Regions from separate parts of the Prochlorococcus sp. MIT 1327 genome, predicted to be linked through region 2. Evidence: predicted binding sites of a transcription regulator. Region 2 holds the regulator's gene; the other holds the start of a gene.
What was found. Region 2 encodes NtcA, which controls nitrogen genes in cyanobacteria. Its sites were predicted from a motif close to GTANCNNNNGNTAC; they were not measured.
Positions count from the first base shown of each region.

Region 1: the regulator NtcA is predicted to act here: its motif matches at 3,844-3,857, upstream of SIB80_RS01210 (anthranilate phosphoribosyltransferase family protein).

Region 1 covers NZ_CP138972.1:263,186-269,039, reverse strand. The annotation lists gene SIB80_RS01230 (ferredoxin--nitrite reductase) at 1-1,545, shown strand, start outside; gene SIB80_RS01225 (hypothetical protein) at 1,598-1,741, shown strand; gene SIB80_RS01220 (formate/nitrite transporter family protein) at 1,799-2,689, shown strand; gene SIB80_RS01215 (hypothetical protein) at 2,702-3,424, shown strand; gene SIB80_RS01210 (anthranilate phosphoribosyltransferase family protein) at 3,871-4,977, shown strand; gene SIB80_RS01205 (GNAT family N-acetyltransferase) at 4,970-5,455, opposite strand; gene SIB80_RS01200 (MFS transporter) at 5,477-5,854, shown strand, end outside.
Region 2 covers NZ_CP138972.1:719,208-725,061, reverse strand. The annotation lists gene SIB80_RS03475 (cob(I)yrinic acid a,c-diamide adenosyltransferase) at 1-458, opposite strand, end outside; gene rph (ribonuclease PH) at 600-1,334, shown strand; gene ntcA (global nitrogen regulator NtcA) at 1,409-2,143, shown strand; gene SIB80_RS03460 (DUF3084 domain-containing protein) at 2,209-3,414, shown strand; gene SIB80_RS03455 (resolvase) at 3,411-3,842, shown strand; gene SIB80_RS03450 (DUF3146 family protein) at 3,826-4,083, opposite strand; gene pth (aminoacyl-tRNA hydrolase) at 4,083-4,703, opposite strand; gene SIB80_RS03440 (TatA/E family twin arginine-targeting protein translocase) at 4,711-4,986, opposite strand; gene psbH (photosystem II reaction center phosphoprotein PsbH) at 5,021-5,209, opposite strand; gene psbN (photosystem II reaction center protein PsbN) at 5,297-5,440, shown strand; gene SIB80_RS03425 (alpha-mannosidase) at 5,449-5,854, opposite strand, start outside.

The sequences.
Region 1 (5,854 bases), 460 kb from region 2:
TTAGATGTTGGTGATGAACTTGAAACCTTTGCTCAGGTTGGTTGGGAACAGGTCGATAAAACAGACCTCGAACTGCGCCTGAAATGGTATGGAATGTTCTGGCGACCCAAAACTCCTGGCAAGTTCATGCTACGGCTAAGGATACCAAATGGTGTTCTCAATAGCCACCAAATAAAAGTAGTGGCCTCAATTGTGGGTCGCTACGGAGAAGACGGCAGTTGCGACATCACAACACGCCAAAACCTACAACTTCGTGGTGTTTTACTGAGTGATCTTCCCGAAATCCTCAGACGTCTTGAAGAGGCAGGTCTCAACACAATCCAATCAGGTTTTGATAACCCACGCAATGTCACAGGAAATCCACTGGCTGGGATTGACCCTCTTGAAATTGTTGATACTCGCCCTTACACAACTGAACTACAAAATTTCCTCACGAATCAAGGAAAAGGAAATCATGAATTCTCCAACCTGCCCCGCAAATGGAATACGGCAGTTGCAGGGGCCCGCGATAATTTCCTGCTCCATAACGACATCATCTTCCATCCAGTGGAACACGATGGGGTGATGGGTTTCGGCGTCTGGCTCGGAGGGATCCTCTCCTCGCAGATGAATGACTATGCGCTGCCTTTAAATGCCTGGGTTAAACCCAATGAAATCTGTCGGCTCACCGGCACTATTCTAACGCTATGGCGAGATAACGGTGAGCGTAACAATCGCCCTAAGGGCAGGTTTCGCATGTACCTCGACAGCGTGGGCATCGAAGCGTTTCGCACCATGGTGGCGGAAAAATTTGGACCGCTAACTCCTGATCCCGGTTCTGTATTTGACGACAAGCCTCGCTCTTTTTACGGAATCCACCCTCAGAAACAAACAGGGCTTCACTACGCCGGCATGCATGTACCCGTTGGACGATTACGCGCAGAAGATCTTCAGGATCTTGCTAGCGCCAGTCTTAACTATGGCAGTGGTGAAATTCGTCTTACTGAAGACCAGAACATCATTTTGGTGGGGCTATCAAATACCAACCTCGACAAATTTCAAGCTGATCCACTGCTACAGCGTTTTCCACTTGAACCCGGTTCCTTTGCCGCCGGCACTGTCTCCTGCACAGGAAATACGTACTGCAGCTTCGCCCTTACAAACACCAAAGATCAGGCCATGGCAATGGCCCATCAACTGGATGCAGAACTCATCCTCCCTGAAGAAATAAAAGTCCATTGGACTGGCTGTCCCAACAGCTGTGGCCAGGCCTACATGGGCGCAATCGGCCTCACAGGAACCAAAGCCCGTGCACCGAACGGGGGCCAAGGCATGGTTGAGGCCTATGACCTCAGCCTTGAAGGCCGGCAAGGGCCGGATGCCCGAATCGGGACACTGCATCGCAAAGGCATTCCTGGCAGCGAACTGAAAGACGTGCTGCGGGAATTACTGATCGAACGCTTCGGTGCTCAACCTCGTAGCCAACCGAAGCAGAACAGCGACCCTTTCTCCAACTTCATGAACTGGTTCAGCAATTTAGGCGAAAACAGCAGCCCATCCCCTTGAGCTGCGATCGCTAAACCACCGTTCTTAAATCAATCACCTATCAAGCCCCACCATGCAATCGACTTCCCAAGCACGTGATCTTTTCTCTCGCTTTGTCAACTGGTTAAGCAACAGCGGTAGCGACAAGCCTGCAATCAATCAAAAAGAAGGTGGCCGAGATGTCTTCTCACGCCTGATGAACACCATCAGTGGCTAAAAATCCTCCTCTCGTTAAACCTACGCATCTACCAACATGAGCGCCACGGCGTCACAAATGGACTACGTCCTACCTAACGAACTTGTCGACGGCATGATTACCGCCGGCGGCAAAAAAGCCACTGTCAGCGTCAAGAACTTGCTGGTGCGTGGCTTCTATTCCGGGGCCATTCTCGGCCTTGCTGTGATCCTTGCACTCACAGTTGGTCTCAAGAGTGGTCAGCCATGGTTGGGATCCCTGCTCTTCCCCTTCGGCTTTGCCAGCATCGTGCTGTTCGGCATGGAACTGGTCACCGGTAACTTCGCTCTGCTGCCTATGGCCACATGGGCCGGCAAGAGCACCTGGGGAGCCACCTTCCGCAACTGGGGTTGGGTCTGGCTCGGCAACTGGATCGGCACTGCTGTGGTTGCCCTACTGATGGCAATCAGCCTGACCAGCGGTGGCACCGTGGATCCCGCCTCCGCTGCCGATGGTGGCGGCATGTGGCAACAGGTAGCAGCGAAGATCATTGCCCTCAACAAAACCAACGTTGTTACCAAATACGAGAACCTTCAATCCCTTGGCTTCTTCTTGGCCTTCCTGCGCGGATTGATCGCGAACTGGTTGGTTTGTCTGGGTGTGACCATGGCCCTAGTTAGTAAGAGCGTACCTGGCAAAATTTTGGCCTGCTGGCTGCCGATCACAGCATTCCAAACCATGGGAATGGAGCACATCGTGGTGAACATGTTCCTGCACACCGCCGGACCCATGCTTGGTTCAGGCGTTTCTTTTGGCCAGGTAATCGTTTGGAACTTCATTCCAGTCACCCTCGGCAACATCATTGGCGGGATGGTGTTTATCGGCATGCTCTTCTACAGCACCCATCGCACCCAAATGAGCAACGTACTGCCTACGGTTCACGATGAGAAGCTGGAACGTGAACTCGCCGCCGAACTAGGGGCACGCTGATCTAGAACATTCATGAGCTTCGATGAAGCCGTTCTCTGGGAACGTCTCAATAAAGTAGGTAAGACTCCTCTAGAACCAGACTGGCTGGGGAATGTTTACTGCCCCAGCCTTTCTGCTGATCTACGTAAAGCCTTAGCCGAAAGACTGGGCTTACTTGGTGATGATGGCTGGGGAATATTAAAAACCCTGCTTAAGCAACATGGTAAGCAGTCAGAACTCATCCATGCAGCTGGCCTCTGCCATCAACCTGAGGCTCGAGACTGGCTCATCCAACAACTTGGTGATCAAGAAGAACTGGAGCTCGAGGTCCTTCAAGCAATGGCCTGCTGGGGAGCAATCGTGCCAACTTTGCTGATAAAAAGGATTTTCAGAGAACCTTCCCAAGCAATGCGCATGGCTGGTCTGGAGTTGTTGAACTTCAAGGCATACCAACTCAGCGATGACGAGCTGCTGAACCTCCTTGACGACCTCCTCAACGACATACGCGATCCGGTGGTGTTAAGCACCATTCGAATTCTGCAACGACGCGATGGTGTCGACATCAGCAACCGCATTGCCGAAGTGGCAAGAAAAGGTTCCGAAGCTACAACACGTGCAGCATTACTAGCCCTGGGCTGCATCGGCACATCCAGCAGTCAATCAAACCTGTTCAAGCTCAGCCAAAGTCTGCCGACTGATCTCCATCGAGACCTAGCCAAAAAACAACTTGCTCAGCAATACAGATCATGGCAATGAATCCATAGCCAACGGATACGCAAATATGGGTTATTGAATCAAAAAGAGGATGATGGCAATAAAGGAAAACTGCAATCCAAGCAAAAGCAATCGTATCTGATGATTCATTTCATTGACACCAATCAACTACTGAAAAGCAGAACTACGGTGCCAAAAAAACTCTTACTCTTAGATGAATCTTCTATGCAAGACGCATGCCGAACCCTTGCAATCAAAAGCCCGCTAATCAAATAAAAAATAGCATAAAACCAGTCTCGACGTTGATCAATACCCCAGCGCAAAAACTTTGAAGATTCGAACATTGCACTTAGAAAATATAACTACGCTGAAATGCAAACAGCCTCGCTTTATCGTTGCAGTGATTCCTAAAGCCCAACGGAGCCAATTAGGCCTGTGCCAAGCAGGCATGTCACAAGGATGTCTTAATCGCTACTCCACGCAGCTACATGACTACAGAAAGATCCAATGAGTTCCGGCAATCAATCGTGACCACATGCCCAGAATCATCCGGCCGTGAACGCTTCAAAGCCCACCTCAGGAAGGTGGGAAGTGGAGAGCAAACCAGTCGTGGCATGAGCCGTGAAGAATCAGCTGATGCCTTGCATCTCATCCTTACAGCCCAAGCCAGCCCTGCTCAAATTGGCGCCTTCCTCATCGCCCATCGCATTCGTCGACCCGAGCCCCAGGAACTCGCCGGCATGCTCGATACATACAGAGTGCTTGGACCCAAACTGAAATCAGCCAATGGCCAGAAACGACCCATTTGCTTTGGGATGCCATTCGACGGCCGCAAGCGAACAGCCCCGATTTATCCGCTCACAGCACTGGTCCTACTCAACGCTGGTCAACCCGTCGTCTTGCAAGGGGGGCAACGTATGCCAATCAAATATGGCGTCACCACAGAAGAGTTATTCAAAGCCTTAGGGCTACAACTCCAAGGCCTATCAATAGCAAACCTAGAAGCTGGCTTTCAACAACATGGTCTGGCACTGATTTACCAGCCAGATCACTTCCCGCTAGCCGAAAGCTTGATCAGTTATCGCGACGACATCGGCAAGCGACCGCCTTTGGCCAGTTTGGAGCTGCTTTGGACAGCACATCAAGGAAAGCATTTACTCGTCAGCGGCTTCGTGCATCCCCCCACCGAAGAGCGTGCCTGGAAAGCCCTTGCGCTAGCAGGTGAAACAAATCTCGTGACTGTGAAAGGGCTCGAAGGAAGCACAGACCTTCCCATCAGTCGAGCTTGCATCACATCACGAGTTCAAAATGGCAAGCCAGAACGACTCATCCTCCACCCCCGTAACCATGGCTGCTTTAGCAAAGACGTTGAGTGGAGCAACCTGACAGAGTGGAGCGAGCAGGCAATGGAAGCTCTGCACAATCGCGGGCCATTAAGTCAGCCCCTCCTCTGGAATGCTGGGACCTACCTATGGTTATCGGGCCTGGTCGACAACCTCGATGAAGGTATCGCTCATGCTGAAAAGTGTCTGCAATCAGGCTTAGCCCAAACCACGCTTGAGCAGCTCATTGCTTGGAGAGAGGCCATCATTTGAAGCGAGCCTGTAGGTTTTTCGCCATGCGATAACGATCGAAACTCACTCCTCCGATCTGAATCACTTCCTTAGCCATTTCAATCCAGCCCCACTTCAACAGCAAAGGGTGACTACACAAACTGGCTTCCGTCACCAAGATTAGCTCTCCTTCCTGCAAGGCTTCAGCTTCCACCTGTTCAAGCAACGCAGTAGCATGACCACAACGAGCAGACCGGCCCCGGCAATACAGCAACGCCAAACGATCAGAAGGATAACGAAGAGCGAAAGCCTCAACCTCGTCGTTCTCAAGACTCAACCACCCTCGTCCTTCAATCAATGGCCGATCAAGAACTCCTGGTAACCAGGCCAAGGCTGCCCATGCACTGATCTGAACAGGGGAATACAAGCCTCCCCCTTGAGATTCAATCGCATCGGCATAAATCTCCCTGACAACAAAATGATCAGTTTTTGTAAGGGGTCTTAAGCGTCGACCAGTCACAAGAGCCTGCCATTTAGATCAATGGCGTCAAGTCTCTATGGGATCGTGACATTCATCCTGACTCATTCCCAATTGCGCCGACCACAGATTCCCATCTTTCTCTGTGCCTTTGTCACTCTGTTGAACGATCGCCTAGGTGAAACCCTCTTACTGCCATTACTTCCATACCTCCCAGGACGCTTCACAGACAGCGGCACAATCCTGGGGCTACTTGGAGGTACTTATGCATTGGCTCAATTCGTCGTGGCTCCCCTAATTGGAGCTCTCAGTGATCGTTTTGGCCGCAAACCAATTTTAACCGCTTGCGTTGCTGGCTCAGTAGTAGGCCTTGGCTTATTCGCTATCACAGTATGGATTGACTGGAACATACTTCCAGCCGCTTGGATCAGCATTGTTCCC
Region 2 (5,854 bases):
CCAACCTCATCCAACACCATTTGATCCAAATCACTCGCCAAGATGCGATCCCGACATTCATGCCAAATGGCCTCCACGGCCTCAGGCGCGCTGGAGTCAAGGGCAAGCGTTGAAGCAGGCTCAGATAGACAGCCAGGAACCGCCGGGCGCAGCCACTCAAGTCGCCCACATAGGCGCACACGCCCATCTGGGCCTTGGTCTACTCCTCCCTTGAGGAACTGAGCCACCAACACACGACTTCCCAGCCCAGCCGCTCTTAACGCCTGACTCAAGACAACAGAAAAACTGCCTCGATAGGGGGCTGTATAAACCTGAAGCTGCCCTTCAGGAGCTACCAGATGCAGCAAACGCCTATCAGCAACTACTGCCAAAGACCGACTCCCATCACTCTCCTGCGAGCGATGGTCCGTCATGCACGGATCCACGGAGCGATGACTAGGGCTCAGGCTGGCAGTCATAAAAGTCTCAATCGCCCCGACAAAACCAGCAGAAATCAAATGTAGCGGTGGGAAGCTGCTTAACAAGGCTCTTGACACTATCCATGGTGTAAAAGCACCTGTTTCTGCCAGGCTCAGTTCATCTCAACCACCAACAGCACGATGCTCACATCCCCCCAGCCACGTGCTGACGGCCGCCTTGCTGACGTGATGCGGCCCCTTCAGATCACATGGGATCCAATGGGCTTTGCCCTCAGTTCGTTAATCATCCGCACTGGTCGCACCGCAGTGCTCTGCAGTGTTTGCGTTGAAGAAGGTGTACCCCGCTGGCGCAAAGGCCAAGGCAAAGGCTGGCTCAGCGCCGAGTACCGCCTTCTGCCTGGGTCTACACCGCAAAGACAGAACCGTGAACTGCTCAAGCTTTCCGGACGCACTCAAGAAATTCAACGCCTCATTGGCCGCAGCCTGCGCGCCGTGATCGACATGGCCGCTCTTGGGGAAACCACCCTGCGAATTGATTGTGACGTCATTCAGGCCGATGCCGGCACACGTACAGCCTCCATCACCGGCGCTTGGATTGCCTTAAAACGAGGCTGCGATCGCTTGCTAGAACAAGGGCTGCTCACGCATCAACCCGTCATCGAGCAAGTTGCTGCAGTATCCGTTGGTTTAGTGGAGAGTTATCCCCTTCTCGACCTCGACTACAGCGAAGACTCCAGGGCTGATGTGGATCTAAACGTGGTAATGGGCTCCAATGGGCACCTATTGGAGCTGCAGGGCACCGCTGAAGGGGCTCCATTCAGCAGGAATCAACTCAACGACTTGCTGAATCTGGCAGAACCCGGCCTGCAACATCTACAAGCCTTCCAACGTTCGGCATTAATGCAAGAAGACTAAAAACCGTCACCATTGCTACATGGTGGTGGAGGTCCACTCCCTAACTTCATATTTCTGCCGTTTGCTGCGCAGCCATGGCCGGCGTCATCCGCGGCTTCAGCCGTTACGCCCAGCAACCCTATGTTCAAGGGTCAGGAAGTATGGCCAACTCGCCTGCTCCACCCCAGAAAACCCTGCTGGAAGTCATCCGTGAACTGGATGGCGCCAGCAACGAAATGGTGGAGCGCTCCAAAACCATCTTCTTTCCTGGCGATCCTGCCGAAAAGGTTTATCTCATTCGACGCGGCGCCGTTCGGCTATCTCGGGTCTATGAATCTGGTGAAGAGATCACCGTGGCATTGCTGCGTGAAAACAGCCTATTTGGAGTGCTCTCTCTACTCACAGGCCATCGCTCGGACCGTTTTTATCACTCCGTAGCCTTCACCCGAGTGGAAATGATCACAGCGCCAGCCACCTCAGTTCGCCAAGCGATCGAAAACGACACCAGCGTGGGGTTACTTCTGCTGCAGGGTCTCTCAAGTCGGATCTTGCAAACCGAGACCATGATCGAGACCCTCACTCACCGCGACATGTCATCAAGGCTTGTGAGTTTCCTGCTAGTCCTCTGCCGGGATTTCGGGGTTCCAGGGGAACAAGGAATCACCATTGACCTACGCCTCTCACATCAGTCCATCGCTGAAGCAATCGGCTCGACTCGCGTCACCATTACTCGCCTGTTGGGAGACCTGCGCAATTCAGGTCTAGTGCAAATCGATCGCAAGAAAATCACCGTTCTTGATCCGATTGCCCTTGCTAAAAAATTCAACTGATCCCCGTCCCAGTCCAGGATGGTGAAACGGGTTGACACTATTCCTGATCCCACCCGCCCATTTTCGTGACCGGCTGGCTGCTGATCCTCTCCCTACTCGTCCTCGGTGGTGTGCTCTCCACCCTCGGCGATCGACTTGGCAGCCGTGTAGGCAAAGCAAGGCTGAGCCTGTTCAATCTCAGACCGCGAAGGACAGCCGTCTTCATCACCGTTCTCACTGGCAGCCTGATTAGCGCCCTGTCCCTAGGACTGATGCTGCTGGTCAGTCGACAACTGCGAGTAGGACTTTTTGAACTGGATGACCTTCAGGCCAAACTCCAACAAAGTCGTGATGCCCTCAATTCAAGTCGGTCGGCCCAGTTCAATGCCGAGCTTGATCTCAAGCAGGCCAGGTCGGACAGCAATCAGGTTCAGAATGAACTGAAGGAAGCCAAAAAGCGAGCTACTGCCCTTCGCAACGAACTCGCACCACTACAAAAACAAAGGCAACAGCTCGAGGCGGAACGAGCTCGTCTCAGTCGCGACATTTCCAAAAAAGATGCCGACATCCGCCGAACGGAAGTTGAACTAGCCAATGTTCGCAGCAGGATTAGCGCGGCTGAAAAAGAACTGAAGCAGCTCGAGACCAACCTCATTGCCTTACGTCGAGGGGATGTTGTGCTGAGCAGTGGGCAGCAACTTGCTGCAGCCACCCTGCGGCTCGATAACCCCAGCCAGGCGAAAGCCGTCATCGACCGCCTACTTCAGGAAGCAAACCTGGAGGCTTTTCGACGCGTACGTCCCGGTGAAGAAGCCAATCGACAGATCCTGCTCGTGCCACGCACCGATATCAACCGCATCGAACAGATCATCCGAAAGCCAGGCACCTGGGTGGTCTATGTGCGCTCTGCCGCAAACGTGTTGCGTGGTGAGAACGTGGTATATGCCTTCCCGGATGCTCGCCCAAATATCAACATCGTCCGACAAGGCGAAGTTCTCGCACGAACGACTCTTGACCAAAACGAGAAGAGCAGCGAAACCGTGCGCAACCGACTTAGCCTCCTGCTTGCATCAACTCTGGCAGAGGTAAAAAGACGCGGATCCCTCAGTTCAGGACTGCAGTTCGATGGCAGTGAGATGAACCGGCTCGGCAAGGCATTACTGAACCGTTCTCAAGAGCGGATTGAGCTAGAAGCCGTGGCACTCCGCAACAGCGATACAGCCGATCCAGTAGCAGTTGTCCTGCAGCCCGTGGGTGGTCCTTGGACAAAGATTCCCGAAGACAAACCATGACAAAGCTTGTGGCCATAGATCCTGGTCGCAATAAATGTGGATTAGTTCTTGCCGATACAGCAACAAGTGCTGTGCTGGAGGGGAAAGTGGTGGCCGCAGCCGCTGTGCTCGACCTCATCATGCATTGGCAAAACCAAGCACCCTTAGAAGGCATCTTGATCGGCAACGGCACCAGCAGTGAATACTGGCAAAACCTTCTACTGCACATTGCCCCCTTGCATGTGGTCGAAGAACGTGGGAGCACACTGCGCGCCCGCCATCGCTATTGGGAGCTATGGCCCCCAAGCAACTGGCGCCGCTGGCTACCCCGAGGAATGATCCTGCCTCCCCATCATCTGGACGCCATAGCCGCAATGGTGTTGCTTGAAGACCACCTCGGGCAACAACTCCTTTGGCCCGGACCACCCAACTTCAGAATCGGGCCCTAACAGTGAACATATAATCCCCACCAGGCTCAAGGCGGTAGTCAGCCTTAACGAGGAATCGCAGTAAAGCATCCTCAATCAGTGCTCGCCCAAGAGAGGGTTCCACTTTCAGTTCACCCCGATCGAAAGCCCAGCTGAACTGCCACTGAAACCCCCCAGCGGAAACCTCCCCATCCAAGCGTTGGTCGGCAAAGCTTTGGCGGTGTACACAGAGGCGAGCCGTGGTGACAGGCAAATGACTCATCAGCAGGCAGAACAACCCTCCGGTTGAAAAGCATTGAGACGATTACCTGCCCGTTCCAACCCAAGGCACTGAATCAGATCCAAACCCATCAGCACCTCATCAAGCACTTGATCGACTAGGAAGCTCTCCTGCCGACTAAACACCCCGAGCACATGCGAGACGGTTCGAGCTCTTCGTTCCTCAGAGGTACAACCTGGAGCACCGATCCCGATCCGCAGACGACAAAAATCCTGAGTCCCCAGATGTTGAATCGCGCTGCGCAAACCATTGTGACCTCCTGCACTTCCCTGGGCGCGAAGCCGCAGTCGACCCAAAGACAAATCCATGTCATCTACAAGCACCAGCAACTGATCAACCTCCAAGCCAAACCAATCGATGGCTGCACGAATCGCCCGACCGCTTTCATTCATATAAGTTTGAGGCATCAGCATTCGAACCCTCTCTGAGCCAACCGCCACTTCCGCCATCAGTCCATGGAACTTTGTTTGCGGCCTGAAACTGACTGACTTCTGCGCAGCGAACTTATCGAGGGCCATGAAGCCGATGTTGTGACGGGTACCGACATACTTTGAGCCTGGATTGCCTAGGCCTACCAATAGACGTAAACGACCCGGCCTCATACAACTCTCAGCTGGCGGGAGGGTTTTTAGCCTCCCGAGGGGTTTCACTTATTGCATTGGTGTCTTGCTGTATGGACCCTTCCGTCGCAGCCTGTTCGATGGACTCAGGTTCTGCCATCGTTTTATGAATCTCACGCTCGAATTCCTTTGAGGCTGCCTGAAAACCTTTCAAGGTTTTACCAAGGGTGCGACCAAACTCTGGAAGTCGTTTAGGTCCAAAGACAAGCAGGGCTATGGCGCCGATAACCGCCATCTCGGGGAGACCGATGCCGAACACATTCATAGGCGAGCCTCAGCCCAGCAGAGCCGAGGACAATCTATTCAAAGCTGATGCTTTGGAGAAGAAGCGACTGGTTGTAGATCTGCAAGATGGTCACCAGGAAAATTAGCAACATGAAGCCAATCCCAGCCATCACTGGGGTAGTTCCCCAACCTGGCACTACCTTGCCAGGGGCGTAGCCGGGTAGAGATTTGATCAGATTTCCCAGACGGGTGCTTTGAGCCATAACGGAGCTTCGGTCTCGGATGGTGATTAAGCATGCCTACTGTAATGGTCATAGTCCGCATACGGACTAATCCTGTCGAGAGATGTGATGGAAAACTCCTCCTCCGAGACCTACTCCCTGCTCATTGCCATGGTCACCATCACCTTCGGGCTGACCGGATACGGGCTCTACACAGCTTTTGGTCCTCCCTCAAAAGAACTCGAAGACCCCTTTGAAGAACACGAAGACTAACGATCACATCAATCGACACGCTCAAGCAATAGTTCAGCCAACTCTCCAGGCTTCAGCTCTACCGCTTCGCCGAGACAGGACTCGTGAGCGCTACCAACCCGCCAAGTCTTCCCTACGGCCCAAGACTGGCGTGTTGCACCGGCATTAAGCACGCTGAGCTTCAGCTGCCTTACTTCGGCATACGTCACAGCCAATGGAACCAGCTTTGAAGGCAGCGACGGCAATCCTGACCATGACACCTTGAGATCAGAAGGCCCCAGCCAGCCCGGCTCTCGAAAAGCCAACGCTGCCTGAGGCACAGCCTCCCGACTCCAACCATTGGGAACAGGCATCAGTGCTAATCGCTGACGATGCCAACCCCGATCAGCCGAGGGATCTGGCCAGGTAGCCCCTCTAAGCAGAGAAACACCAAGC